DNA from 2 places in the Paenibacillus sp. EB106-04-04-XG159 genome. Region 1 is predicted to be linked to the other one. Evidence: riboswitches for the same ligand, from Rfam matches in the RefSeq annotation. Region 1 holds a riboswitch; the other holds the start of a gene.
What was found. Region 1 has a riboswitch for cobalamin ahead of AC3WTP_RS05870 (ABC transporter substrate-binding protein). Riboswitches for the same ligand answer to the same signal wherever they lie in the genome.
Positions count from the first base shown of each region.

Region 2: linked by a shared signal. The riboswitch ahead of AC3WTP_RS13605 (ribonucleoside-diphosphate reductase subunit alpha) and the one ahead of AC3WTP_RS05870 (ABC transporter substrate-binding protein) in region 1 are both predicted to bind cobalamin.

Region 1 is NZ_JBYTDY010000003.1:354,542-369,954, reverse strand. It holds gene AC3WTP_RS05925 (glycerophosphodiester phosphodiesterase) at 1-474, opposite strand, end outside; gene AC3WTP_RS05920 (MBL fold metallo-hydrolase) at 696-1,532, shown strand; gene mraY (phospho-N-acetylmuramoyl-pentapeptide-transferase) at 1,715-2,668, shown strand; gene AC3WTP_RS05910 (Cof-type HAD-IIB family hydrolase) at 2,783-3,592, opposite strand; gene AC3WTP_RS05905 (DMT family transporter) at 3,618-4,535, opposite strand; gene lplA (lipoate--protein ligase) at 4,750-5,754, opposite strand; gene AC3WTP_RS05895 (phosphatase) at 5,925-6,389, opposite strand; gene cobD (threonine-phosphate decarboxylase CobD) at 6,597-7,697, shown strand; gene AC3WTP_RS05885 (adenosylcobinamide amidohydrolase) at 7,760-8,599, shown strand; gene cbiB (adenosylcobinamide-phosphate synthase CbiB) at 8,596-9,567, shown strand; gene AC3WTP_RS05875 (histidine phosphatase family protein) at 9,564-10,220, shown strand; cobalamin riboswitch at 10,352-10,560, shown strand; gene AC3WTP_RS05870 (ABC transporter substrate-binding protein) at 10,809-11,819, shown strand; gene AC3WTP_RS05865 (FecCD family ABC transporter permease) at 11,836-12,915, shown strand; gene AC3WTP_RS05860 (ABC transporter ATP-binding protein) at 12,915-13,709, shown strand; gene cobT (nicotinate-nucleotide--dimethylbenzimidazole phosphoribosyltransferase) at 13,765-14,823, shown strand; gene cobU (bifunctional adenosylcobinamide kinase/adenosylcobinamide-phosphate guanylyltransferase) at 14,820-15,377, shown strand; gene cobS (adenosylcobinamide-GDP ribazoletransferase) at 15,374-15,413, shown strand, end outside.
Region 2 is NZ_JBYTDY010000010.1:23,664-39,076, reverse strand. It holds gene AC3WTP_RS13615 (bifunctional metallophosphatase/5'-nucleotidase) at 23-1,894, opposite strand; gene AC3WTP_RS13610 (ribonucleotide-diphosphate reductase subunit beta) at 2,289-3,320, opposite strand; gene AC3WTP_RS13605 (ribonucleoside-diphosphate reductase subunit alpha) at 3,431-5,779, opposite strand; cobalamin riboswitch at 6,068-6,311, opposite strand; gene AC3WTP_RS13600 (NAD-dependent epimerase/dehydratase family protein) at 6,481-7,173, opposite strand; gene AC3WTP_RS13595 (hypothetical protein) at 7,531-7,866, shown strand; gene AC3WTP_RS13590 (hypothetical protein) at 7,998-9,230, shown strand; gene AC3WTP_RS13585 (ABC-2 transporter permease) at 9,361-9,990, opposite strand; gene AC3WTP_RS13580 (ABC transporter ATP-binding protein) at 9,987-10,862, opposite strand; gene AC3WTP_RS13575 (GntR family transcriptional regulator) at 10,859-11,239, opposite strand; gene AC3WTP_RS13570 (manganese catalase family protein) at 11,379-12,278, opposite strand; gene AC3WTP_RS13565 (histidine phosphatase family protein) at 12,585-13,313, shown strand; gene AC3WTP_RS13560 (helix-turn-helix domain-containing protein) at 13,326-15,413, opposite strand, start outside.

The sequences.
Region 1 (15,413 bases):
AAGCTCACGCATTAACGTCAGATTAGGAAAAATAAACGAAATAATCATCGTATGCTCGAGCATGTCATGAACCTTCAATAGATGGAGCAGAGCTCGGCCTTCGCTCTCAGTTATCGTTTCCTTCAATTCGAGCTGCAAGCCTGCACGCCCGGAACATAAGTCCAACGCTTCTTCAAGAAGCGGGACTTGGCTGCCGGCGAATTCAGGACTGAACTTGATTCCCGCATCAGCTTGTCGAATATCTTGAAGCGACAGCTTGCGGATGCTCCCTGACGAAGTCGTCGTACGATCAAGCGTATCATCGTGAATAACGACAGGAATCCCCTCTTTTGAGTAGTGAATGTCCAATTCAATCGTATCGGCCCCGAGCTCCAGCGAACGCCGGAACGCTGCCATCGTGTTCTCGGGATAGAGTGCGGCATAGCCGCGATGTGCGACAATTTCAACATTGTCGGATTGGGTATTGAACTCCATATGTACCTGCTCCTTTGCGGATAGGATAATAAATCAATTAATATGAGTCTAACCCCTATTATTTATATCTGTTTGATGAATAAGGCGCATTATTAATGCTAACATGGATATTGTCCACATGACGCTTATGAATCATTATAGTACAAACCAGATAAATGCGTAAACGAAATATGTTTCAATCAGAATGTACCAAAAGTTGGAGTGAAGAGGAAGTGGCAAAAATGAAATTATCATCGATTTCCGTATTAGAAACGGATGATCGTTGGCGGTGTACATTTTTAGGAACAGGGGATTCATTAGGGGTGCCTCGTGTATATTGTGAATGCAATGTCTGCAGTGAGGCACGCACGACAGGAGTCAATCGCAGACTGCGTTCTTCCATCCTCTTATATAAAGGCGATAAGCGGTTATTGGTCGATTGCGGTCCTGATTGGACGCTGCAAATGGAAATGACGGGTCTGCGCTTCTTGCCGGATATATTGATCACACATGCTCATCATGATCATATCGCAGGAATACCTGCATATGCCGACGTATGCAGATGGACCAAGTGCAGAGGGAATGTTATAGCGCCGCAAGAGGTATTGGATCTGATCAAACGCATGTATCCATGGGTTGAACGTCACATCCAATTCATTTCGATCCAAGACAAATGGCAGTGGGATGAATGGTCGATAACACCGATTCGGGTCAATCACGGCAAGAACGGATATTCATACGCATACCGATTGGAACGATCGGAGCCTAGCACAACTTCCGAAGGAAGACATACATTAAGCTGGTTATATGCTTCTGATGCGATAGGTTTGAGCGTGAATGAATTGGAATATATGAGAGGACTTGATGTATTGATCTTGGGCACCAGTTACTATCATGAGCCATACCCATATGAAACTCGCTCGGTTTATGACATGATAGAAGGATCAGCATTGATTCAAGAAATTCAGCCTGTGAGAACTGTATTTACCCATATGTCGCATGGTGTGGATATTCGAGAGCCTTACTTGCTGCCAGATAGCGTTCAATTGTCATATGCGGGCTTAACGATCGAGGTCTGATTCATGGTCGTTTGAAGCAATGATACAGAAAAAAAGCTCAAACTATGAAGGAAATGCTCGACTTGCTGCGAATCAGTATATGTACAGAAATAACGATGCATTAAATATGGAAAAATACTTAATAAGATGACCGATTAGAACATAACATAAGGTAAATCATTATTCACTGGGGAGAATATGTGATGAATTCAGTTATATTCGGAGTATCTAGTCTTTCTTTCTTGCTCGTTGCAGCGTTAATGCCGCTTCTCATATGGGGACTTCGGACGTTGAAGCTGACGCAGCCGATTCGTGTTGAGCTTCCGCCTGACCATCAGGCAAAACGCGGAACTCCTTTGATGGCGGGAATTATCTTGCTCGTTGGAGTTATCACTTCTGTCATCACTCATCCGCAGCCGCTGATGTTATTTATAGCAGCAACCTTTATCTTATTCAGCGCAATCGGATTTATGGATGATGTGAAGAAGGCGGTGTTTCAAGATCCTTCAGGCATCTCAGGGAAAATGAAACTCCTGTTCCAATTCAGCTTCACAGCCGTGCTCTTATACATATTGATGACGCAGTTCGGAATCACATCCGAGATTATGATTGGCCAGACATTGGTGATGGAGCTGCCGATCTTCTTATATGTCGTGATCATGATGCTGTTTATCGTTGGTTCAGCTAACGCGATTAATTTTACAGACGGCTTGGACGGTCTCCTGATCAATGTGGCGATACCAACTTATTTGTTCTTCTTCCTTATCTCTGAACATAGCGAGGTAAAGGTCTTCTCGTTAGTGATGATCGCGTGCTTGCTCGGACTGTTCATCTACAATATTCATCCCGCCAGGGCCTTCATGGGGGATACAGGCTCACTTGCTATCGGAGGGTCGTTGTCCTTTCTTGCGGTAATTGAAAAGGTAGAGCTGCTCGTACCGATATTGTTCCTCGTATATTTTGCTGAGCAGTTATCGGTTATCCTGCAGGTTTGGTATTATAAGCGGACGAAGCTGCGCATGTTTCGCATGGCGCCGATTCATTTTCACTTTAGCTTAAAGTATGGCTGGAGTGAGAATAAGATCGTAGTTATCTTTGGATTTATTTCGTGGGTATGCGTGCTGTTGTGTTATTTGATCTGGTATATGTTCCAGTAAAATGAAGCTGGGGTACTGCCAATTGCAGCAGTTATTAAAAATAAGCCTGTACAGTGGACCTTTTCGTCCAGCTGTTCAGGCTTATTGTTATAGTTGCGGATAGTTGAAGTGCTATTAGGATGGGTTCGTTTGCAGTACGAACTTCTCAATTACATGACGTACGCCTTCTTCATTGTTGGAGAGCGTGACATAATCTGCAGCTTCCTTCAGAGTCGGTACGGCATTAGCCATAGCAACACCAAGACCGGCTGTCTCGATCAAGTCATGATCGTTCCAGGAATCACCGATTCCGATCGTTTCCTCTAGGGAGCAGCCAAAGTGCTTAGCTAAGAAGCGAAGCGCGTTACCCTTAGTACCGTCACGATGAGTTACCTCGAGAAAATGCGGTTTCGACTTTGTAATATGGACCTCTGGCCCAAGCAGCTCACGGATCGCTGGTGTCAGCTCATCCAAACGCTCCGGCGTATCAATCATCAGCATCTTCGTAGACGGTGTAGCTAACAACTTGTCCAAGTCAGGCTCAATCTTGTACGGGATGTTGTTAAGCCCGACATATCCTTGAAGCTGCTCATTGTCCTCGCGGGCATACAGCTCGTCATTAATATACAACTGCAGGTGCAAACCGATCTCCTCGCAGTACTGCAGCAGCTTGCGAGCCGCTGAATCCGGTACGGCGCACTCGTACAAAACTTCGCCGTCCATAATGTTTTTAATCAAGGAGCCTTGGTAGGTAATAAGCGGTACATTCAAGCCTGTTTGCATGGCGATCTTGCGGGCAGAAGCGTACATACGTCCAGTAGCCAGCGTAACGTGCGTGCCTTGTGCAATAGCCTGCTCCAGAGCGCGTTTTGTGCCCTCTGTTACTACTTTTTCATCCGTGATCAGCGTATCATCTACGTCAATCGCGATTAATTTGTAATTCATATCGAATCTCTCCTTATGTGTATCTTTATCTCTCTATATCTAATTGTACCTTTCTCGGCTTCCATTTCAATTCCGCAGTGACCATACTGACAAAGATTAACGCGCATCCGGCTAAAGCATACGCTCCGAGCTGCTCATTGGCAAAGGTTACACCTGTAATCGCGGCAAATACAGGCTCCATGGCATAAATGATCGCCACTCTGGATGCAGAAGTATATTGCTGCGCCCACGTTTGCGCCAGAAAAGCAAATGCTGTGGATAATCCGATCGATACGAGCAAAGCGCCCAAGACAAGTGGTTCGGACATGGATTGCAGTAAGGCGCTAGGCGACTGCAGCGGTTCAAACAGAAGCGCGCCGATCGTGGCGAGTACACCAACGATGCCAAGCTGGACTGTTACGAGCGTCAGTGTGTCGTGCAGGCTGGCGAATCTATCGGTTACGGCAATCTGCAGGGCGAAGCAGATGGAGCAAAGGAATACGAGCATGTCCCCTTTGTTCCAAGACATGTTTGCCCCATTGAATGTTAACAGATATAAACCGAATAAGGCAATGGCAGCAGCGATCCAGGTCTGTATAGAGAGTTTACTGCGCTTCATCCACATAGTGAAGAAGGGGACGAGAACGACAGATAAGCCGGTAATAAAACCGGTATTCGTGGTTGTCGTGTGCAGCAGTCCGATTGTCTGGAAGGCATAGCCTCCAAATAATATGATCCCTAGAATACCACCGTGCAGCAGCAACTGTCGGTTCTTAAAACGCTTGAGGCTGCGATCCGAGATCAATATGAATAGAATAAATAAGCACGCCGCGCCAAGAAAGCGGACGGCGTTGAAGGTAAGAGGCGGCAGAATCTGTACTGCAGCTTGTACTACGATAAAAGTAGACCCCCAGATAAAGGCGATGAACAATAAGCAGAGGTCGGCAATCCACGAACGCTTCATGATGATCTTGACTCCCTTATCAATAAACTTACAAATTCATACTGTTCATAACATTGTATCGAACAAGCGAGGAAGGTGACAAGGAAAAATTGGACACTTCAGTCATGAAGTAAAGAAAAGCAGCTTCATGAGCATGTGGACAAGAGCATTAAAAAGCTCTAGTCCACCCTTGCTTGGCAAGCCAGAGGTGGATTAGAGCCTTTAGTAAAGCGGATTAGATCTGTAGAAGGAGCAGCTGTACGAAATCATCGCGATCGATATTGCCAAGGTAATGTTTAACATCAATCTCAGCCAGTGCTTCCTGCAGCGCTTGTTCATTGTAGCGAACTCCTGCAAGCTTTGCTTCAACATCGCTGATTTCCCCGATACCGAAGAAATCACCGAATATTTTAGCGCCTTCGATGCGGCCGTCCTTTACATCCAATCGAATATCTACGATGCCAGCTGGGAACTTCTTCGCGTTCTGAACGTTGAACTTCGGCGAATGCCCGTAGTTCCAATCCCAATTCTGATATCTTTCTTCGGAGATCGCATGGATCTTCTCCCAGTCCTGCTCGGTCAGCTTATACTGCGACACTTGATCAGGCTCCATACCGAATACATGGCGCAGGATGGTTGCTCGGAACTGTTCGATCGTCATCGGCTCATTGAGGAACTCGGCAATATTCGCTACACGAGCGCGTACGGACTTGGTGCTCTTCGATTCAATCTTCATCTGTTTCACTTTGAGAGCAGATGCGACATTGTCCATCTTAGAATCGAACAGCAATGTCCCATGACTGAACATGCGGCCGCGGGTGGAGAATTGAGCGTTGCCGGATATTTTCTGCTCGCCGACTTGAATATCATTGCGTCCCGTTAATTCGGCATTAACACCCATGCTTTGAAGCGTATCGATTACAGGCTGCGTGAATTTGCGGAAGTTATGGAACGATTCGCCGTCGTCCTTCGTCAAAAAGCTGAAATTCAGGTTGCCGAGGTCATGATAGACTGCGCCTCCGCCGGACAAGCGTCGAACGATATGAATGTTCTGGTCTTTCACGTAATCGGCGTTAATCTCCTCGATTGTGTTCTGATTACGTCCAATAATAATGGATGGCTCGTTTATATAAAACAGCAAATAGCTATCTTCATCCATAGGCAGATGCTTCAATACGAACTCCTCGATCGCGAGATTGATACGCGGATCCGTGATGCCTTGATTATCAATGAATTTCATAGTTGGACCTCCTTTATGCGGTCTCTTTATTGTAAACGATTTGCGCCCAAAAGGAAAAGGTTGTCACGCTGCAGGATATGAAAAAACACAGCAGCCAGAGAGAGTCTCTGAACCTGCTGTGCTGCCAATTGTTGGTGAATGATAAAAGTAATCGCTTTCAAGATAAGGCTTTAAGAATGCTTGTCAAGGCTGGTCATCGAGTAAGAACGGTGGTAAATGACGAGCTCGGAGGCATGTTTCACGATCCAGGCAACCAGCAATACGCTGACCAAAAGATGGGCGCTAATGAGCGGATTTAGAAGAGGTGTCTGAGTATCGGATACGTATATAAGATAGAAAGCGCAGCTAGCTACCGTCAAAACCAGAAATGTGAGCGCTGCTTTATTCGCACGCAGGGAAACATCGCGTGCTATTTCTTTCTCTTCAGGTTCATCTTTCGATACGAAATTGATAAAGTACATAACCGCTTGAAATACGATGGCTATACCAAATACATTGCGCGCCAGAGCCATCATCTCCGTGCTGTAAAGTCCAAGATTGCCTTTGAACGTAAATATTAGAGTAACCGCATAATATATCGTCACAGCTATGGCTGCCGAGAGCGACGACCAAGAAGTTTTCTGGTGTACCGACATTGCGGTTCCCCCCTTGCACGATCGGACACAATCCGATCAATAGTCTAGTAATCATATCAAAGATTTAGGCTCATTATACATGAACCGTTAGAACGGATACAGTGTGCAATTGACCAATGTTTTTCGGCATTTCGTTGAAATCAATTCAGGTTCAGATTAGAATAACGGTGACATATAGCGTGAATCGAAGAAGGGGTGGACAGCAGTATGAATGACTTGGAACGCTATGGACATGGCGGGGATATATGGAGCGCTGCAACGGCATACGGCGGACAAGAGGAACGGTTCCTCGATTACAGCGCGAATATTAATCCGTTAGGTCCGCCTTCTCAAGTGCTCCGGGTAATGGAAGAAGCGATCAAGTGGATCATACGCTATCCTGACCCTGGGCACCGCAGTTTGAAGCAGAAATTAGCGGCTCGACTCGGAGTGGACGCTGCTTCCCTCTTGATCGGAAACGGAGCGGCGGAATGTATGGCACTGCTGCTTCTAGCAGAGCGACCTGCGAAAGTAGGTATTGTAGAGCCTTGTTTCTCCGAGTATGCAGGGTTGTCGCGTCAATATGGTGCAGAAGTTATATCCTTGGTAGGGAATCCGGACGACGATTACCGCGTATCAGCTGAGCAATTGGAACGGCTCATGGCGGAAGTGGATCTATGCATTATCGGCCATCCGAATAATCCTACAGGTGTCTTGTACGATGTCAGTACACTGCAGCGAACAGTTGAAGCAGCTGAGCGCTGTGGAACGGTGCTGGCGGTGGATGAGGCCTTTATTGATTTTCTTGCTGATGGTGAAGAACGATCTGCACTTTCCATGGTGACGAAGCATTCGAATCTGGTTGTGTTTCGTTCCTTGACTAAATTCTATGCCATTCCTGGCCTTCGTCTCGGTTATGCGATCGCTGATCCTAAGCGGATCATAGCGATGACGGGCAAGCAAGTGGCTTGGAGTGTTAACGGTTTAGCTCTAGCAGCGGGTGAAGCCATGTTCGATTGCGATGCTGAGCTAGCGGCATACGAACAACATACGCGAGAACTCATTGCTTCAGAACGCAAATGGCTGAGCGGGCAGCTGGAGCAGCTCGGACTGCGGGTGTGGCCGAGCGAGGTGAATTATCTATTATGTGAAGTGCCGGCACCGTGGACAGCCAGCTCCCTTCAGACTGTGCTTGGACAGCGCGGAGTGCTGATCCGCAGCTGTGCGATGTACAATGGTTTGTCGGAAGGGCATATTCGCTTAGCGGTGAAGGATCGAGCAGATAATGAGCAGCTGATCCGTACGATGCGACAGGTGTTCGAGTTGTAAGGCTAGTCTACAGAACAATAGCTGAAGAATCATCGTCATAGAGCAATTAAGGGGGAAGTGGAGTGCAGCCTTATCGGAACGGAACGAAATGTTATGACGCAAAGCATCTGCCGGGAGTGCGTGTGGTATGGCGCGATGCCCATGCTTCCGTTGAATGGACAGAGAGGGTAAAGATATACAGTAGCGCGGTATTACACGGAGGTAATTCGACAGGCACGCGAATCGTCAATTATATGGTGGATCGCTTTTTCGATTGCAGTGATCCTGTGCAGCATATGCAGAACCAGTGTGAGCAGTGGGGGTACGAGCCGAACGATACGGTTGGTTTGATAACCGCTGCTAAAGTGACGCATATGTCTGTTGACGAGCTCAAAGGTGACCAATTCTCAATTCTGTGCTGTTCATCAGCCGGTACGTCTAATGCGGCGCGCGCTGGAGTGGAGCGGGAGACGTATTCTGCTTATATAACTCCGCAGGATCAGGTGCGTGGACGCGAACATCGGCAGCAAAGAGGAGGGAAGCGGCATGCGCCGGGCACGATTAACATTATGATCGTGCTGGATGGGTTGGTGCATGAGAGCGCGATATTCAACGCGTTGATCACGATTACGGAGGCGAAGACAGCCGCACTGCTGGATCTCGGCATCCTAGACCGAGAGACAGGGCTGTCCGCGACAGGAACGACGACGGATGCGATTGCGATAGCGGTACATAACAGCGGCAGATATACGTCGGAGCACCAGTATGCTGGCACAGCGACTACGTTAGGGAATGCGCTAGGCATGCTCGTATATAGAACGGTAAAGGAAGCGGCAGCGACTCAGTTCGAAGAGGATGCAGAGCTGTTTCCACACGCGGAGGAGCGGAAGCCAGGTAATGAAGGCAGCGGTGGTGAAGAATGAACAGCGCTGCTTGGATCTGGATAGCTGCATATGTATGGGACCGGATAGTCGGCGATCCCAGGTGGATCCCGCACCCCGTCATCTTGATGGGACGGGGGATCACGGGTATGGAGCGCTTGGTGCGGCGCATCGCGCCAAGCGAATCCGCGCTCAAGCCGCTGGGTGCGCTGCTGCCGCTAGTGATAGCGGGCGGTGCTTTCGGACTGACGTGGCTGGCGCTGTGGGGGCTTCACGCCGTGCAACCGTGGCTCGCGTGGGGCGTTGAAGCTCTGCTGATCGGCACGACGATCGCGGTTAAAGGCCTTCAGGATGCGGGCATGGCGGTATACCGCCGGCTTGCGGAAGTCGATATGGAAGGCGCCCGCCGTGAAGTTGGGATGATCGTCGGCCGTGATACAGCGGAGCTGGACGAGCCGGAGGTAGTGCGGGCCACAGTAGAGACTGTGGCAGAGAATATTGTTGATGCGGTGATCTCGCCGCTATTCTATGCGCTGATCGGCGGCGCACCGCTTGCGATGGCTTACCGCGCGGTCAATACGCTTGATTCGATGGTAGGGTACAAGAATGAAAAGTACCAGAACCTAGGGTATGCCTCGGCGCGACTGGATGATGTCGCGAACTGGATTCCCGCACGGCTGACGGCGGTACTTATAGCGCTAGCCGCTTGGTTGTACCGGGCAGGGGATGCCAAGGGCGCGCTGCGCATGGCGCTGCGCGATGCAGGGAAGCATCCAAGCCCGAACAGCGGCTGGCCGGAAGCGGCGACAGCGGGCGCGCTGCATGTGCGTCTTGGGGGCTACAATGTGTACAAAGGCGTACGCAGCCTGCGCGCCTATATGGGTGAGCCCGTTGAGACGTTAGCGGCACGCCATATCCCTGCGGCGTGCCGACTGCTGCGCGGCTCGTCGCTGCTGTTCGCGGCGGCGGGCCTCGCCGTGCTGCTTGCGCGCGGCGGGTGGCTGCTGTGAGCCGGCGCGTGCAAGTGGTGCGCATCGCGGTGCTGCGCCACGGCGTGACGCGCGAGAACGCGGAGCGGCGCTACGTGAGCCGCACCGACGCGGCGCTGCTGCCGGAGGCGCAGGCAGCGCTCGCCCCCGCGCGGCGGCGTCTCGCCGCGGAGCGCCCGCTCGCATTCGCGAGCGATATGCGCCGCTGCATCGCGACGCTCGAGCGCGTCTCACCCCGCACCGCACCGCTGCGCGCGGTGGTGGACGCCCGCCTGCGCGAGCTGGATTTCGGCCGCTGGGAGGGCCTCACCTATGCGGACCTGCAGGCGGACGCCCAATACTGCGCCTGGCTGGATGACATGACAGCCGTCATCCCGCCAGGCGGCGAGTCCTGGCAGCAATTCGCGGCCAGGACCGAGGAGGCTTGGCGCGCCATATTGGAGCGCGCCCGCCTCCACCGCGCGCCGCGACCACGCCAGGGTCGCCGCGCGCGGCCGCCGATCGCCGTGCTCATCGTGACGCACGGCGGGGTCGTTCGCCGCCTGCACAGCATGGCATGGCCGGCGGCGTCATTCTGGGACGTGCCCGCCCCTACGGGAGGCGGCTTCGTCATCGTCGCTCAGCGGCAGGGCAAGCGCTATCGCTTTCTGCGCACCGAACCGCTCACGCGCTGATCGCCGCTCACGCGCTGATCGCCGTGAGCGGCTCGCCCATGTCCTGCAGCCAAACATTTTACAAGATATACTTGCTAAGGAGATATATATAGCCTATAATCATACCTTAGTTCATATCAAGTACGGACAATCGTATATATACGAATTCAGGTCTTTCTGTTCGGCAAGCTTCATGCTGTCGGAAGAAAGTGAAAAGGGAAGCCGGTGCAAATCCGGCACGGTCCCGCCACTGTGAATCGGGTGATGCGCTCTTGTGCCACTGTCTCCAAGCTGAGATGGGAAGGCGAGCGCATAGCAGCATCCCGTAAGTCAGGAGACCTGCCTGAATCGAGACGACAAGTATCCTTCGCGGAAAGGAATACGTCAACCAGCCGCTCATGCGCCATAGAGCTCTCTTGCTCAGATGCGAGAATCAGTCATTGACGCACCGGCAATCCATTGGATGACGATGATCCCTGTTTCGCCTAGCGCGAGGCAGGGATCTTTTCATGTTCATATGGAGGACGTTGAGTACACAATCTTATCGAACCGGATACGTTGGTCCGTAGCTTGCCATGCGCAGCAGAATATGGACTATAAAAGGGGAGGATGAACGACGTGAAGACATGGTGGAACCGCTCGCTAGGCGTGCTGATGACACTCGTGCTGGCCGTGACATTGGCAGCGTGCGGAGCAACGGAAGAGAAAGCTCCGAATGAAACAAGCGGCAAACAAGAGACAACGCAACAACCGCAGCAGGAACAGAAAACTCCTGACGCGCTGAAGACAACTTACCCATTGACGGTGAAGGACGCTACAGGCGAAGAGTTCATATTTGAGAAAGCGCCTGAGCGAATCGTGTCTGTATCACCTGCTGAGACGGAAGCCTTATTTGCTATAGGCTTGGATGCTGAAATCGTGGGCGTATCCGATTATGATGACTACCCGGAAGCAGCGCTGACTAAGCCGAAGATGGGCGACATTACGAAGCCTAACGAAGAAGCCATTATTGCGGCTAAGCCGGATATCGTATTTACAGGTGTATCCATGAGTGAGGAAGCAGTTAAAAAGTTCCGCGATCTTGGCATCAAGATCTTCAAGGTAGAACCTAAGACTTACGATGATGTGATCGCCAGCATTGAACAGTATGGCTTGATTACAGACCATCAAGAACAAGCCAAGGCTGTTGTCGACCATATGAAGCAGGTGCGTGACGAAGTTCAAACGGCTGTGAAGGATGTTAAGGAGAAGAAGAAAGTATACATTGAGTATGCTCCAGGCTGGACGGTTGGTTCAGGCGAATTCATGAACGAAGTGATTGAAATTGCCGGCGGCGTAAATGTGGCAGCAAGTGAACCAGGTTGGATTCAACTTAACGAGGAAAATGTGATCAAAGGCAATCCTGACGTCATTCTGTATGCTGACGGTATGGTTGATTTTGATTCCAAGAAGCCGCTTGAGGAGATCATTACTAACCGCAGCGGTTGGGCCAACATCAAGGCTATTCAAGACAAACAAGTGATTGGCATTGATACGAATATTATTAGTCGTCCGGGACCGCGCTTGGCTGACGGCTTGAAGGAAGTTGCGAAAGCGATCTACCCGGATCTCGTAAAATAGATTGGATGTGGTAACGATGACACCCAACAGCGAAACAACATCGCGCCGCTTGCGGCGAAACAGCATCATGGCAGGGGGAGCGGGCATTACGCTCCTCCTCTTGTCCGTTATTGGATGTCTAGCTATCGGGTCGGTTAAAATGCCATTTGGCGAGATCGCGATGATTCTGCTGCATCATATTCCTTTCGTGGGAGACCTCATTCCCGTTAGTTGGGATGATGCTTCCGCTCAGATCATGATGAATGTGCGATTCCCGCGTGTTGTATTGGCGATGCTCGTTGGAGCTTCATTAGGAGTTGCGGGAACCGCCTTTCAAGGCGTGCTGCGCAATCCGCTGGCAGACCCGTATACGCTGGGTGTATCCTCGGGCGCTTCTGTGGGCGCGGCTGTGCTCATTTATTTCGGACTGCAGTACAGTCTGCTCGGACAATGGTCCATACCTGTGGTTGCCTTCGCGACTGGGATATTGACCTTACTGGTTGTGCTTCGGATGGCCAGAACGAACGGAAAATTACCGATTGAGACCCTGATCTTGTCCGGTGTCGTCATGCAGGCATTTCTCGGTGCGATCGTGTCATTTTTGGTGGCGATGTCTGAGCAAACGGTAAATGAGATTTTATTTTGGACGATGGGCAGTCTCGCGCTTCGGGGATGGAGCTATGTCGCGGTAATCGCGCCGTTCTTCCTCATCAGCTTCATCATTCTGCTGGCTTATGTGCGTCCTCTGAACCTGTTGGCTCTAGGTGAACGTCAAGCCGCGCATCTCGGTCTTCATGTGGAGCTTACGAAATGGATTGTATTGCTGACAGCAACCTTCCTGACAGCGGGAGCGGTGTCTGTATCCGGAGTCATTGGCTTTGTAGGCCTGGTTGTTCCGCATATGCTTAGATTAGTAGTTGGACCTGATTATCGATTGCTGATGCCGATGTCCGCGATTGGCGGCGCGTTATATGTCATGTGGGCGGACACGATTGCGCGTTCCCTGCTCGCACCGACAGAGATTCCGCTCGGGGTCGTTACAGCGTTTGTAGGAGCGCCGTTCTTTGCCTATCTATTAATTCGCAACAAGAGGCTGAAACGAGGAGGGAAAATGTAATGGAGATTCAGACTCCTGCAGTGGATGTAAATGGAGTATCTCATGCATATGGCAATCAAGCAGTGCTCCATGATGTAGACCTTCAAGTTTATCCGGGAGAGTGGGTCGGGATTATCGGTCCCAACGGCAGCGGCAAGTCTACTCTTCTATCCCTCCTTTCTCGTGCGGAATCAGTGAAGCGCGGCAGCATTAAGCTGTATGGCGCCTCGATTCATGATTATAGCCGCAAGCAGCTATCGCGATTAATGGCCGTTCACCAGCAGGAGGTGCTGCCAGACGTTCATTTTACAGTAAGAGATATCGTAGAGATGGGGCGTTTTCCTTACCAGTCTTGGTTTGGCAGTGAACGTGAGGATAGCGGTCCGTTTGTAGATCAGATTATGGAGCAGCTGCAGCTGTCGGATATTGCGGATCGACAGTTGAATCAGTTAAGCGGAGGGCAGCGGCAGCGCGCGGCATTGGGCAAGCTTATGGCTCAGTCGCCTAGCCTCGTGCTGCTGGATGAACCGACAACCTATCTTGACATTCACTATCAAGTACAATTTATGGACGTTATGCGTGAATGGCAGCAGACATGCGGGCTGACGATCGTGTCCGTGCTGCATGATTTGAATCTGGCATCCTTGTACTGTGATCGAATTATTGTGATGCATGAAGGAGTTATTATTGGAAATGGAGAGCCTGAGGAGATCATGACTCCTCAACTGATCAGCCGCATATTTCAGACCGATACCGTAATTGTCCCTCATCCGGAGAGCGGCCGTCCGCAAGTCTTAATGGGAAGTCGGAAATGAATGGAACTACATCATAATTGACCAATATTAAACGACAACATATGGAGATGATGATATGAACAAATATCCTTGGACCGATTCAATCGCACCGCTAAATAAGGAGGCCGGTCAAGCGGCAATGAACCACCAGAACCAGTTGACGAAGCCTCCTGGCAGCTTAGGTATGCTGGAAGTGCTGTCGAAGCAGCTGGCTGAGATTACGGGGGAAGCGATGCCTGCATTTGAGAAGAAAGCGGTCATTGTGATGGCAGGCGATCACGGTGTGTGCGCGGAGGGCGTCAGCGCTTTCCCTGCAGAAGTGACACCGCAGATGGTGCTTAACTTTATTCATGGCGGCGCGGCGGTTAATGTGCTGGCGCGCGAAGCAGGCGCAGATGTGGTATGCGTAGATGTTGGCGTCAACGCGGAGCTTGTCCATGAGAAGCTCGTCAATCGCAAGGTAAAGCACGGAACGGATAACATGGCTAAGGGTCCCGCAATGTCGCGTGATGAGGCATTGGCAGCTGTGCAAGCGGGCATCGATATCGTTACAGACATGGTGAAGCAAGGATACAGCATGTTTGCGACTGGCGAGATGGGAATCGGCAATACGACCGCGAGCGCTGCTTTGATGAGCGTATTTGCGGATATGCCGCCGGAAGAAACGGTTGGCCGCGGTACCGGCATCAATGATGACCAATGGAAGCATAAATGCAATGTCGTGCGCCGCGCGTTAGAGGTTAATCAGCCGCAGAAGGATGATGCGTTGGATGTACTGGCGAAAGTCGGCGGCTTGGAGATCGCTGGATTGGTCGGCGTTATTCTCGGAGCGGCGATGAATGGCAAGCCTGTCGTCATCGACGGTTTCATATCCTCGGCTGCCGCTTTAGTGGCTGCAAAGCTTGCGCCAGCTGCGCAGGGCTATATGATCGGCTCTCATCTATCGGATGAGCATGGCCATCGCGCGCTGCTGCAAGCGGTAAAGCTTACGCCGACCTTGCACCTTGGCATGCGGCTGGGAGAAGGCACGGGCGCTGTGCTGATGTTCCAGCTCGTTGATGCGGCTTGCCGAATTATGCGCGAGATGGCTACTTTTGCCCAAGCTGGCGTATCGGGCAAGGACGAGGCGCAATGAGCGGGCGCATCATCCTGGTAACGGGCGGCGCTCGCAGCGGCAAGAGCTCGTTCGCGGAGCGGTTGATGCGTAAGCGCTCGCCGGAAGGCTGTTTATATGTGGCAACAGCCGAGGCGCTGGATGAGGAGATGAAAGAGCGCATCCATCTTCATCAAGCAGAACGAAACGCTGCGGCTTATCGCTGGGATACAGCCGAGTGGCCGTTGAATCTGCCAGAGCAGCTCGCAGCATGTACGGCTCCATCGGTTATGGTAGATTGTTTAACGGTATGGCTGTCCAATGAGCTGCTAGCTGTTGAGAACGAGCCTGATTCCACAGCTCGAGTGGAGCGGCGAATTCAGCAGTTGGCTGAGGCTGCGGCTAAATATAACGGAACGCTGGTCATGGTGACCAATGAAGTGGGAAACGGTGTCGTTCCCGCCTATAAGCTTGGGCGGGTATTTCGAGACGCAGCCGGCCGACTGAATCAACGAATGGCCGGAATAGCGGAGGAAGTTTATCTGGTGACAGCCGGCATTCCTATTGAATTGAAGAGTCGGATGGTGGAGCTATGACTCAGTTCAAGCAGGCTTTGATTGCCGCAGTACAAT
Region 2 (15,413 bases), on a different contig from region 1:
AGGTTCTTGTCGTTAGTTAGGCTTACAGCTTCGTGATCCGTCCATCAATCTTAGCGGATACCGCTTTTGCATTGATGATGTATTCTTCGACCACTTCGTAGAGCGTTACGCCTGTATTAAGGGCATTGTCTTTCTTCAGCATCTCGTAGCCGTCCCCGCCTGCGATGACGAAGTCGTTCGTCGCGATCCGGTAAGTCTTAGCGTCATCGATAGGTTGGCCGCCAACCTTCACATTCGTTACGCGGCTACCCGCAGGCTGCTTCTTATCGAAGGTGAATGACATGCCGCTCACATGCGGGAAGCGTCCTCCGCTTTCTTCGATCTTGCTGACGCCATTCTCAAGCGCTGCGCGAAGCTCCTTGCCCGTTGCTTCCACAACAGCCAGTGTGTTCGGGAATGGAAGCACATCGTACAGATTGCGCTTCGTGATATCGCCCGCTTGGATCGAAGCGCGGATGCCTCCGCCGTTCGTCAGCGCGACATCAGCTTCGAAGCCAGGCATCGAGCGCGTGCGCTCCAGCATAGCGTCTGCTACAAGGTTGCCGAGATTCGTTTCTTCGGCGCGGATCTTCGTGCGTTCACCGTCAAGCAGAACGGAAGCCGTGCCGATCTTTTCATTCAACTGTCCATCTGTATTCTTCTTCAGCTCTTCTACGCGCTTCGCTGTCTCGGCATCAGCAACGGTATCCTTGTTATACTCAATCAAGCTGCTGGAGAAATGCACGAGCTCGTCATTATGATAGAACATATCTACTCGGCCGAGGGATTTGCCGTATTCCCAGTCCTGAACGATGTATACGCCGTTCACGAGTTCAGGCCTCGTCAGCTTGGTATGGGAGTGCCCGCCGATGATTAAGTCTACGCCTTCCACTTGCTTCGCAATCTCGCGATCTGCCGCAAGGCCGGAGTGCGATACGATGATGACTTCATCTGCCATGGATTGCAGCATAGGAACCCATTCCTTCGCGACCTCAACCGGGTCCTTAAAGGTTAGGCCCTTGACGTTGTCAGGATGGGTGACAATTGGAGTTTCCTCCGTTATCAGGCCGAGGAATGCGATTTTTTTGCCTTCTATTTCTTTAATCATATAAGGATCCAAGAGCGGTTTATCATTAGCGTCAAATACGTTGGCACCGAGAACGGGGAATTTGAACATCTTCGATACCTTCGATAATTGCTCGTGACCGAAGTCAAACTCATGGTTGCCGGCGACCATCATGTCGTAGCCGATCGGGTTAACCAGTGCCGTGATGGATTCACCTTTCGACAGGTTGGCATAAATCGTGCCTTGAATCATATCTCCCGCGTCGATCAGCATCGTATTCGGATTCTCCGAACGCAGCTCCTTCATCAAGGTGACGAGCTTGGCATAACCCATTTCCACCTTGCCATCATCAAGAACATGACCGTGAACATCATTCGTATGTCCAATCGTAAGCTGAACCGTGATTGCATCACCAAGCGCGTCAACGAATTCTTGGCGAGTCACTTCGCTGCCTTCCAATTGTAGATCCAGTCCAGCCTGTTTCGCGACAGCTTGAAGTGTCTCTGGGCTTGCTGGCTTGTGCAGCAGCTTCCACTGCTCCGGTGTAACAATGCCATCCTGCTTCGCCCATGTCAGTGCACGAGCAGCCCAGCTTCCTTTCACGGCTGGATCGATCGCCTGTACTTTTGCCTCTCCGCCTTGTACACGCGCCAGCATGACGACGGCTTCCACTAACGTAATAGGACGAGTTAGCTCCAGGCCGTCTTCAGAGCCGTTTATGTACGCTTTCTGCTGCATCCATGCGCTGTGATCGATAGGCTGCAGCGGAGCGGCTGCCAGAGGTCCTGCTATTACGGATGCAAGTAATGCAGTTAACGATAATGCAAGTCCAAGCTTCTTACGATTCATCAATGGACACCCCCGTGGTATGATTAGAGCCTTGTCTAGATGGTATCATAGACAATTTGTGGGAATCGATACATACTGTGTTAAGCCAATGATAAGATTTCATGAACAATCGGTGCAATCGACAATGACACTGGTTGATGGCCGGCACGATCCCTCCCTCATTTCTACAGTTCCCAACAGAATGTAAGTGCTTACAAAACTCTAGTGCAGCATGCGCGTTACCTAGATATTGTACCTAATTTGAAACCAATATGGCAATAACATCCTTTACACTCCTGAAGGATAAGCGCACACCCTAAATATAAACACATTCTATCTATACCCAAACAAAAAACCGCCGGAGCACCAGCTCCAGCGGGTATGATACATCGTATGGTCACGCTAATCCTGCGTCTTACAGTTCATCAAAGCCGTTATCGTCGCCTACTTTGCCGTAGTTGCGGGATTTCGCTTCAAAGAAATCAGTCTTGGTCGCATTCAGCGCTTCATCAGAGAATGGCTTAATCCATGGCATACAGTTGATATCTACGTTCTGATACGCTTGCTCCAGTCCCATCATTTTCAGACGGCGATTGGCAATGTATTTGATGTAATCGGACAGCTCGCGAAGATCGATGCCGCGGACTTTGTCCAGTGTGTAATGTGCCCAGTTGGTTTCCAGCTGCACCGCACGATCGATTGTTGCATACACGTAGTCCATATTTTCCTTCGTATTCAGTTCCGGGTAGTCCACCAGCAACTGCTTGAACACTTCGCCGAAGAAGTAGCAGTGCTGATTCTCATCACGCTGAATGTACGAGATCATCTGGCTAGTGCCCATCATCTTCTGGTCGCGCGCGAGATTGTAGAAGAAGGCGAATGTACTGTAGAAGAAGATCCCTTCTAGAATCAGATCGGCAACGAGCGCTTCGAAGAAGGTCTGCGGCGTCTGCTCATTGCGGAAGTTCTGATAGATGTCGGCGATGAAGCGATTGCGCTCCAGCAGCACTTTATCATGCTTCCAATATTCGAATATCTCTTTCTGCTCTTGATCGGACACGAGGGAAGACAACACGTACGAGTAGGATTGGTTGTGTACAACCTCCTGTTGACCTATGATCGCAGCGATCGCCTCCAAGGAGGAATCGGTAAAGTAATCGCGCACATCGCCGACGAACATCGTTTGCATCGAATCGAGAACAGCAAGCAGGGAAATATTGATCTTGAACGTATCCTGCTCCTCCTTCTCTAGAAGAGGGTATTGCTGCGCGTCCTTCGCCATCGGGATTTCGTCTGGAATCCAGTGGTTGAGCAGCAGAACTTTGTACAATTTGTACATATGCGGCATGCGAATGTCGTCCCAATTCAGGATCCCGGAGCATTCGCCGTTAATGATGCGCGTTGATTGGTTAGGTGCTTCCGTGTTGAAGATCATCTGCTGGTTCAGCAGGTTGGTCATGGTTGTCATGTAAAATGAGCTCCTCTCTCTTCGCTAACGAGTGCACCCGCCGAATCGGAGCTCGACAGGTGCGCGGTTGTTTGAAACTATGGAAATGGTTATGAACTGCAGGATTCACACTCATCAATGGTTAGTGCTTGAGAACGTACATAATAGGTCGATTTCATACCTGTGCGCCATGCATCCAGATGAAGATTCAAGAAGTCCACAGCTCGAATGTCCGGTCGAACGTACAGATTGAAGCTCTGGCCTTGATCGATATGGCGCTGACGCGCGCCTGCCATGCGGATAGAAGCGTGCTGATCCAGACGGAATGCTGTCTTATAGTACCAGATCGTCTTCTCGGACAGATCTGGAGCAGGGTTCGCAATCTTATAAGTTGTCTTCTCCTCGTAGCTGAGCAGATCGTATACAGGATCGATACTTGCTGTCGAACCCGCGATAATCGAAGTTGAACCGTTAGGCGCTACCGCCATCAGCCAGCCGTTGCGCATGCCGTTCGCTTGTACTTCCGCCGCAAGCTGCTGCCATTGCTCAGTTGTTACATATGCGCCTGAACGAGTGCCCGTCGTATACTCGCGGTCAGTGAAGTATTGGCCATTTTCCCAATCAGAGCCTTGGAAGAGCGGGTATGCGCCTTTTTCCTTCGCCAGATTCATAGAAGATTGAACGGCAAGGTAGTTAATACGTTCGTACAAGTGGTCATTGAACGTAACAGCTTCTGCCGACTCCCATGCAATGCCTTCTAGCGCAAGCAGGTGATGCAGCCCGAATGTGCCTAGACCGATCGCGCGGTAGCGGCTGTTCGTGTACTGGGCTTGCAGCACTTGAATATTGTTAATGTCGATAACGTTGTCGAGCATGCGCACTTGAATCGGAATGAGGCGCTCCAGCACGTCGGCGCGTACAGCGCGCGCCAGGTGAATCGAGTTCAAGTTGCAGACGACGAAGTCGCCTGGAATCTTGCTGATCACGATGCGTGTTTGTCCGTCCTTCGTAACGAGCTCTTCATGCTCAATTACCGTTTGCGATTGATTCTGGAATATTTCCGTACACAAGTTGGAGCAGTAGACCATACCGTGCGCCTTGTTCGGATTCGCACGATTGACTGTATCCTTATAGAACATGTAAGGTGTGCCCGTCTCCAACTGCGACTTCAGAACACGCTTCATAATATCGATTGCCGGCAGCGTGATGCGCGAGAGATTCGGATTAGCGACTGCTTCCGCGTACTTGTCACGGAATGAGCCGTTGCCGAATGACTCGTCATAGAAGTCTTCCAAGCCGAGTGCGCGGCCTTTCTCATCTTTCCAGCCCATCGTTTTCTTGACTTCATGCGGACAGAATAGATGCCAGTCGTCGCGGCTGTCTACAGCTTCCATAAACAGATCCGGAATGCTGATTCCATGGAAAATATCGTGAGCGCGCATTCGCTCGTCCCCGTTGTTCAGCTTCAGATCCAAGAAGGAGAGGATGTCCTTATGGAATACATCCAAGTAAACGGCGACTGCGCCTTTGCGTGTGCCTAACTGGTCAACGCTTACCGCTGTATTGTTCAGCTGGCGAATCCAAGGGATAACGCCGGAGCTTGTATTCTTATGTCCGCGGATGTCCGAGCCTCGTGCTCGTACCTTGCCGAGGTAGACGCCGATGCCGCCGCCCATCTTGCTTAGGCGGGCTACATCGGTATTGGAGTCGAAGATTCCTTCGAGTGAATCATCGACCGTATCGATAAAGCAGCTGGACAATTGGCCTGCGACCTTCTTGCCCGCATTTGCCATTGTCGGTGTCGCCGCTGTCATATATAAATTGCTCATCGCCCAGTAAGCTTCCTTCGCCAGCTGCACTCGGCGTTCCGCCGGCTCCTTATGCATCAGGTACATGGCGATGACCATGTATCGTTCTTGCGGCAGCTCCATCGTTCTGCCATCAAAGTCGGTGGTCAGATAGCGCTCCGCCAAAGTTAATAAGCCGATGTAGTCGAACAGTTCATCGCCTCGAGGATCGATCGCGGCGCCAAGCTCGCGGATCTGTTCAACGGTGTAGGCCTCGAGCATCTCCTCACGGTATAAGCCCAGCTCGACCAGCTTCTTCACGAGCTTATAGAAGTCTCCGTACGGCTTGTCCGGGTAAGCTTTATAGTTGCGATGCAGAGCCGCTTCCTTGTACAGCTTCGTCAGCAGCGCGCGAGCCGCAACAAACTTCCAATCCGGCTCCTCGCGTGTCACGAGCTCCAACGCGGTCATGATCGCAGACTGCGTAATATCGCTGGCCTGGATGGAAGGGTGACGCAGCTTCGTCATGACCCCGCGATGCCATTGGTCGCGATTCAGATGCGGGAAGTCTTCCATGATCCGCTCTCCGTAGCGAACGATGCGCGCCTCGTCAAAGGCGAGCGAGCGGTTGTTAGGCTTTAATACGGTATTTATCGTGTAAGTCGTAATCATCTTGTGGTTCCTCCTCCGGATTATCCGTTCGACAACATATTAAAAAGCCGACCAATCCCCAACAAATAGGGATTCAGGTCGGCATAATCAATGGTTTAAGCCCATAGCTAATAGCCCATGCTTGAACTGTACCAGCACCTGAATGGTGGCTGTTAGACAGTAACAAGACATAGCGAGGCCGCACGCAAGGACAGCAGTAAGCGTTGAATCGGCATGAACATGATTCTCAACGAACTGTGCGTCTTGCATGAAGAAGCTAGTTCCTGAACATTCCCTATTCCGCGTAGGATATGTTTCGTGTTGCAGGCAGGTCTCCTGACTTCGGAGCCATCAGCTGCCAACGCCTTCCCGATATCACTCAGTGGCGGGGGGCGCCTCCTTGCAGCACGTGCTGCAAATCGCGCTTGGCGAGCATAGCTGTCAGTGTGGCTGACAGCACTCCATACAGTGGCGGGACCGTGACGGATTCGCACCGTCTTCCCTATTAAGCGCAGCCTGTTTCGGAACGTCGAGCTGCTAGAGATAACGAATACCTCGGGCTCGAATTCTGTCCGTATTCAGGTCTGCTTCACCTGCTACATTTCAATATGTAGTTGTGCTCTAGTAAATATACTACAACATATTGAGTGTGTAAATAGTTTTACGGTGATAAATATCACATTTCCAGATCGATAAAGACTTGTAATTTGGATGCCGTTGTGTTAGACGATCGGGGTGTACATAGCAGCCAACTGTTCGATTTCATGTGACGGATAGATGTGAATTTCTGACTTGGAAGCATCGGAAACATTAGCAGCATTGGCTGCCGCCAGCATGCCGCAGGCGACTTGAGAGGCTTCGATCGGACGATAGCGGCGCAGAGGTCCTCTCAATAAGAACCGCATAACCGGAGCAGTCCAGATGGCAATCTGTTCTCCGAATCGAAATTCCTGCCGTTTGCCTACTAATAGAGATGGACGGAATATGTGCAGGGCAGGCAGCGAGAGCGCCGCAAGCGATTGCTCAAGTTCTCCTTTAACACGGCTGTAGAAGATGGATGACTTCGCATCTGCCCCCATAGCTGTGATGACGAGGAATTGGGTGGCACCCGCATCTCGAGCGAGTTGAGCAGCCTTTAATGGATATTCATAATCCACTCTGCGAAAGGCTTCCTTCGTCTTGGCCTTCTTTATCGTTGTTCCGAGGCAGCAATATACATCATCTACCTGAAAATGTTTGGCCGCTTCCTCTAAGTTGTTGTAATCGATGACGTGTTCTGTGACGCGCTGCAGGGCAATACCCGTCGATCGCCGGCTCAATACCTCCACTCGCGCATAGCTGCTCGTGATGCGCTTCAACAGTTCGCTTCCGACCAGACCGCTTGCTCCAAGAACTAATGCACGTTTATCGCTCATCATCATCCGCTTCCTTTCTTACTAATATGAATAGATAGTTCTAATATTATAAACTATTGCCGCCCTTGAAGTCTCTCGCAGGTTGAGCAAAGATTACTTGTGCGAAGGCATGGCTGCGGCATTTGCATAGTGGAATCATTCATCCTAATACAGAATCCTGCGGGGGAAACTCCGCAGGATTCTTTGCGTATAAAGGCAATATAGCGGATCATATCCATGTATGTGCAATTTTAGAGGAATACGGGAATAATAGTGATGATTCGGGTTATGAATGGAGCATCATACATCATAGAACATAGAGATGAACTGCTATATATTTCAATCGATGTATGAAAGTGATTAAAAGGAGGAATGCATATGGCTGCACAGCAATCACAGACAGTGGACATACGAACTTTGAAATCGAAACGAATCAAGAGGTATGCCGCATTATTGGGCGTTGGCCTGCTTATGATGCTGATGACAGGCTGCGTACCCGGAGATGGTTCTTACAGTCCTGCTGATCCAGCAGGCTTCTTCTGGGGAATATGGCACGGGTGGATCGCGCCGATCAGTCTAATTGCTCAGTTGTTTAGCGATTCGTGGCGCTTGTACGAGCCGATTAATTCGGGCTGGTGGTATGATTTCGGATTCTATGTGGCCATCATCAGCGGTTTTGGCGGAATCTCGTTGTCACGCAAGCGCAAAAAGTGATGGATCGTATAACCATCATGGATTATTTACCAAGAAAACATTTTATATAGAGATCGCGTCTAATGTTAAAAAGGGGCAGCCTAGGCGGTCCCTTATTCATCTTGCACTATGGAGCAGAAGGAGTGAATTGGATGAAAGCAGGACGACGCTTGCGTCAGATTGTACAAGCAGTTATGGGATGTGTGCTTGCGCTTTCGGCGACACCGGTGCTGGCTGTCAGTGGACATGATAACGGCTCATCACCTGAGAAGATGACACCAACCGCCTCTATTGATGCCATTGCTCATCAAAAGATAGGTTTTGTAGATAAAGAAGATGGTACCATTTACTATGTAGTTGAGCCTGCTGGTTCACATGATCGATCCTACATTGTGGAGCGAACCCCAGACGGCACGCTTATGCGCTGGGAAGACGATTATGAAGCGATCTACAACGTAGGCAGCAACCAGCCAATCGTATCCGTAAACGCAGGTGAAATGGGTATCAAATATGACTATAACCAAACCTACTATTACAATACGCAGGACGATAAGATGCATCATGGCCAGTTCTTCAGTTATTCTCCGGATGGAAAATGGGGGGTAACCAAACAGATTCTATGGCATTCGGCAGTCCCCGCAGAGGACGGAAGAATACCTATCTCGATGGAGAAGAGCTACTGGCTGAAGAATAACGCTACAGGAGAAATAAACGAATGGTTCTCTAGCTATAACACGAGTCCAATCTACTGGATGCCGGATAATAAACTGCTCGTACAACGTTACAGTGAGCAGGCGAAGCAGAATGAGATTGATATCTATGATCCGGCAACGAATCAGTGGTCATTCGTGAAGTATGCTTCACTGCGCGGATATAATGCGAACAGCAATTCTATGCTATATGCGCTGAATGAACCAAACCGGACGGAGCAAATATACGACTTCAAGACGCAGCGATCGCATAAGCTGACGGGGCCAGCGGAACGTGAGAAGATAACATCGTCTGCTGAAGAGGGATATAAGGATCTTCCTCAGCTGGATCAGAAGCTGATCACGATGTCGCTGCCGGTCAAATCGATTGCGCTAGTTCATGACCAGTATCATGTCGTTCATATTGACGGCAAGGATGTAGCAGTGGACTACACATTTAATAAGAATGATAACTTGTGGATCCCTGTCAAGCCGCTGCTTGACGCTCTTGGCTGGAAGATTGAAGTGCAGGAGACGAGCGGGAAGCACAGTCAATATGTGATTACTTCTGATCAGGGTCGTATTGAATTGACGCCTGACAACAGCCTGATCGTGAAGGATCGATTATTTATGACACTTAGCCAATTGCAGTCTCTGGGCTATTCTAATGTATCTGTAACGGCTAATGTGAAATAGGGCATCGTATAATTTGAAATGAATGACGTATAAACAGGGCTATGCATTCCTTGAGGGGAGTGCATGGCCCTATTATGTATGTTTTCCTGCTCTCTTGCCGGTGATGTTATGACGATTTGACGATATGACGTTAGGACAGATCCCGTTTGGTAAAGAAGGCGCATGAGATAAAGTAAGAGATGATCATCATGAGAGCAGAAACACTGAGTGCAGCCACTCCTAAGATGTTAGCGGATGAAACGGTCGTGATTCCAAGCTGCCCGATCAAAAAATCTTTCTGAATCAATGAGAGTCCCCCGATGATTAAGGCGATGATAATGATGATGGATACCATATTCTCTTTATCTTTCATTAGCAGATATACAGGGATATTCACGCTGATGATGATGAAGCCGAGTGAGCTGACCAGCAGGATCGTGAAGATGTTGACGTCTACATCAAAGCCGATGAGTGGCAGCAGCGCCGTAGTAATAAGACCAAGGCCTATACCGGCCAAAATAAAAACAATGGTGGAACAGTATTTCGCTGTGATGAACTGTTTACGGGTAACGGGAAGTGTATTTACGAATGAATACGTATTATTTTTCTTATCCATAGCGAGATTGTTTAAGAATACAAATACACCTGTTAAAATACCGGAATAGATGAAATTGTGCATCATCTGATAACTGGATATCGACAGCAGCAGCAGGATGAATAGGGCCGTTGGCCAGATGTTGAGGGACTTTTTGAATTCCATGTTCAGAAGTGACGCATTCATAATAGAATTCCTCCTTGAAGTGACCGTCTAGTATGAAAATACATAATATCCTCAAGTGACGGACGTTCATAGACGACCTGCTGTTCAAAGATGTGCATGGCTGATTCGCGCTCTTTCACCAGTCCTTCGAATCCGATCTCCGTTTCACGCAAACCGATGAATAGGGAGCGAATATCAGCATCCAAGAGGCGCTTATCGCCTTTTACGAGCACGTAATGATCAAACAGTTGATCCTTCTCCTCATGCAGTACGATTCGGCCTTCATTCATAAACAGCACGTAGTCGGACATCCGATCGAGGTCTGTCGTCACATGCGTGGAGTAGATCATCGTCTTGCGTTCATCCTGCATCCATTCGCTGAGGAGATCGAGCAGCTCGCGGCGGAATACGGGATCAAGTCCCGCAGTCGGTTCGTCCATGATGAGCAGATCAGGTCGATGAGAAAGTGCGACGGCGATCGAAAATTTCATCTTCATCCCCTTGGAAGCCTCGTCAATCTTCGTGTTCTCCTTCAGTTGAAAGTGGCTCATCAGCTGCTTGTACAGCTTCTCATCCCATTCTTTATAAAATGGGGCAATGACCTCTTTCATCTTCTTCATCGTAAAGCGTCCATAGAAGTGACTCTCATCGGAGACGAATCCGATACGCTGTTTAATCTCGATCTCGTCTCTTGGCATGTCAAGTCCAAAGATGCGAATCTGCCCCTCAATCGGGCGCACGATATTCATCAGCATGCGGAGCAGAGTCGTTTTGCCGGCGCCGTTTGGTCCGATGAGACCCGTAATATAACCTTGCTGTACGTTGAAAGTTAATGAATCGGTTTCGTAGCTGCTGAATGTCTTGCGAAGTTGCTGAACTTCAATGGCGTTCATTGTTCATCCTCCTCATAGAGCATCTGAATATGGGCCAGTAATGTGTGCAGTTCGATGTTCAAGTCTTTGGCTTCTTGTACGGCTTCTTCAAGCTTGGTCTCCATCTGGCGCACGCGCTGTTCACGAATGAGCTCCGGATTGGCTCCGGATACGAAAGAGCCTTTGCCGACGACGCTGTCCAACAGTCCTTCGCGTTCTAATTCTTCATAAGCGCGCTTCGTCGTGATGGCGCTGATCTGCAATTCCTTCGCCAATAGGCGAATGGAGGGAAGCGGGGATCCCGCGGGCAGCTCGCCGCTGAAGATCGCGTTGCGAATCTGGCGAACGATCTGCGCGTATATAGGCTCGTCCGTAGACGGGGAGATGTGAATATAGATCATAGGCGGCTTCACCTCGTTTAGTGTATATATTTAATATATACACTATGTACGATGAAGTCAAACAGAAAAAGCACATGGATCATCACGTAAAGTGGTGTCCCATGTGCTTGATATCTGTATGAAAGTATGGCGCGGACTATGAGATACCGGCATTTTTCTTTAGGCGGTTTACGATCTGTAAGAAGTCCTCGTGCGAGATGCCTGGCGCGAATTCTTCCGGCATATCCTCGAGGTCCGGTATCGGCGCGCCTACAGGAGTGCCTTCTCTCACTTCCAGCTTACCGCCGTCGATGGGATGTGTACCGCTCCAGATGAGTCCGATGTCCTTATAGTCGTTATCGCTCCAAGTATAGAGCACGCGGCCGAGGCCCATATCCTCGAACTTGCGCGCCGAATGGAACGCGTAATTATCGAGGTTGGGGATCGGAAGCATCTTCGTCATATCAACACCTGTCGCGATCTCCAGCGCTTTCGAGTAAGCCATGATATGAGCGCCGCCGCGTACGAGCAAGTATCCGATCATCTCTCGAGCCGTCGGATGATCGGTCATTTCGTAGACGCGCATCTTATGTGTACGCGCTCCGCATTCCAAGAAGAAATTGTGCACCAGATCCAGCACAAGGTTGCCGCTGTTGAACACATAGTCGCCTGCCCACGGGCGACCCATGGAGTCGCCGACCATAGCGGTCTGGGCGTTGGCGATGAAGTGATACGTATTGCGCACATCCTTGCCTGGGCGCAGTGGAGCGGAGTCGGGGGGACCTGGCTGTGTGGTTCCTTCCAGCACGAGATTAATGGTATTAGTCACTAGCTCGACGTGGCCGAACTCCTCAGCTGTTATGCTGGCTACAAGATCATAGAAAGGCTTAAGCTTCTTCTTCTGGCGAAAATTAAAGGATTGGAACATATAATTGTTCAGTGTGGACATCTCCCCGAATCGTCCACCGAGCAGCTCTTGCACGGCCGCCGCGGCGTTAGGATCGCCGTGCTTCGGCTGCGGCAGCTCGATCGCCAAGCGATTGATTCGTTTGAACAAGGATGACACCTCCTCTGTGAAACGTGTTTGCCGTCTGTCGTACAGGTTGACATTAGTCGATCATTCATTCCATTGGATAATTCCTATGTAGTAAGGTGGATGTCCTATGCCAATGCGTATGGGAGTTGGTGACATTTGTCTTGCGAGTATGAATATTTATGTGATAAAAGTACAGTAAGGAGCACAAACGAGAATTCACAGTTAGTATGCTTCGACAGTATGTGTAGCCTAAGAACTTCATCTCTTAACTTCAGCGTAGGCATGTAATTAATGTAATCAATAATAGATGTAATGGAGGAGAGTCACTTGAGAATTTATGTGATACGCCATGCAGATCCGGATTACACCAACGATACGATTACTACAGCTGGACATAAGGAGGCAGAGGCGTTAGCGGATCGATTGTCTCGCGTTGGAGTGGATTATATGTATACGTCCCCGCTCGGTAGAGCACAAGCCACGATGCGCTACACGTCGGAGCGGCTTCATTTGCAGCCAGAAACGCTTCACTGGACGAGAGAAATCACGGGCATGTATACGACATTGGAGGCATACGGAACGTTCAGTCCTTTCAATACACCTGGAGAATTGATTCTCGATGGTGACACATTGCCTGGATCTCATGATTGGTTTGAAAGGCCGTATTTTACAGACGTGCGGCTGCAAGAAACGATTGCAGAGATTCATCAAGGCTCGGATGAGCTGCTGAAGCGACATGGCTATGAAAGAGTAGGGGGTCGATACCGCTGCATTCAGCCGAATGACAGCATAATCGCCGTATTCTGCCATGGAGGCTTCGGACTAACCTGGCTCGCTCATCTATTAAATTTGCCACTGTCGATCGTATGGTCATCTTTTTGGCTGGCGCCGACCTCAGTGACGACAATATTCATGGACCAGCGTTCCCATGAATGGGCTGTCCCGCGCTGCATTGAGCTCGGTGATACATCTCATTTGCATGCTGCAGGACTGCCCGTACAATTGCGCGGTATTTGGAAGGATACTTTGGATTATCAGATGCAACAGCTACCATAAGCTATAATCGGTTTACATTTCGATCTTATGCATAGCAGTATGCTTGTAGTAGGTTGGAGTAACACCGTAAACATGTTTGAATTTCTTAATGAAGTAGGCAGAACTGTTGAAGCCAACCTTAGCTGAGATCTGCTCGACATTCAGATTAGTCGTCAAGATCAGCTCACCTGCTTGCTGCAGCCGCTGTTTCGTGACGAAATCGGTGAAGTTCAATCCGGTTTCTTCCTTAAATATGCGGCTTAAATAACGAGGGCTCAACTGGACCTGTTCAGCGACCATATCGAGGGACAGTTGAGTACCTAAGTTAGCTTGAATAAACAGCATAGCTGCTTGAACAATTTCATTGTTCTTGTTGTTGCTGCGACTCTCAATGTACTGAAAGGCGGATTCCGCAACGCTGATAAGCCATTGCTGAATTCGGATGATATCCTTCGCTTGTTTGAAGCCTTCACGAAGCTCCTGTTCGATCCCATCCTGTGATTTATAATGTATTTCGATTAAATATTGACGCACTACAGTAAATGCTTCTCGCCATTTATGGTGGCAGTGCTCCGCTGAATAATTGCGTTCAGCTAGCAGGTCGACGAATTGCTGCACGCTTTCCCGAACACGATGGATCTTCCCGGTACGCAAGCTGGCGGCAAACTCCTCCAAGTATTCCTCACATATAACCTCGTTGCTTCCTTCCCTTTCCAACAACGTTTCTCCGTAGTAAATGCCGTTTGCAGGTAGAAAGAATTGATAGTTCATCAATGCATGCGTCTTATGGAACGACAGATGAAGGTCGAGTGGTGAAATGACCCACGGTCCTATAGCAGCTGCAATACGGGTGGAGAAGGTGATGTCGACATAGCGGGACACATCTCGAAGCAGGTCGACTATTGGTTTATCATGAGCCTCTCTAGCTCCTACAATGGCACATAGCTGATCGTTTCCATATTCCGCAACTAACCATACCAGATGATGATCTGAATAAGCTTCGATATGTTCGATTAGACGATATTTCAGAAATTGACTGTTTTCTAAGTTGATGTATGCCATTTGTTCAGGATCAGGCTTTATCAGGACGGCACAGAAGCAGGGCATGCTTAAATCCATCTGCAACAGCTTTACTCGCTCTGCTAACTCTTCCTGACTGCGAATCGTTTGACAAAGCAGTCCCGTAACGAAATTATGCTTGATGATCGGCATGTTGGTGGTAAGTGTATCTTGCAGCTCATGAACCCTATTTGACAAATTATTAATGACCTTATCGATCAAATGATATTCGTTGACTGTCTTATCGCCCTGCGGTTGATGGAACAATCCAGCAGCCTTAGCAATAATCGAGCGGAGCGGGTGATACATATTGAACGTAAAAATGTTAGAGATGATGATTCCGATCAGAATGGCGATGATACAGATTAGAATTAAGGTATTGCGAATGACTGCCGATTTCTTGTAAAACTCATCAACTGGCGTAATGTTAATCAGCTTCCAGTCCGTTCCCCCAAGCGTCTGATAGGTGATCATAGATTTCACATCATCTACTTGTTCGATGAAGTTGCCGGACCGTTCAGAAGATTGCAGGATATGCCGGATGTAGGGTTCCTGCTTTATATTTCGATATAAGGATTGCGGCTGACTGTCAGAGACGATATCCCCTTGTGTATCTATTAGAAGCATCTGACCGACGTCGGTCGGCTCGGACGATCTAATAATGCGATGCAGAGCTTGTTCATTCACATGAATAGCAACGTACCCTTTAATCTTGTTTGGATCAGAAACGATAGGATACGCACGTACGAAAGTCACCAGATCGGAGGCCTGCGAATTACAGCATTGAGCGCCTGGCACTGGACGCGCTGCAAGCCATATATCCTTTCGCTGTGAGCGCTCAATTGTCTCGATCCAGTCGGTATGGAGCGTTCTGTTATTATCCATAATTGTCATGCCTGTTCGAGAAGAGATCACCATATTGTTGACTTTGTAATAGACGCTGATGGAGTCGAGGATATCTGAATTGCTGGTAACGATCATTTGGAGCATCTCGTAAATGTCCTGAATCTTCATGTGTTTGCCAGACACGGTGTTATTGAACAGCAGCACGAAGTTGTCTTT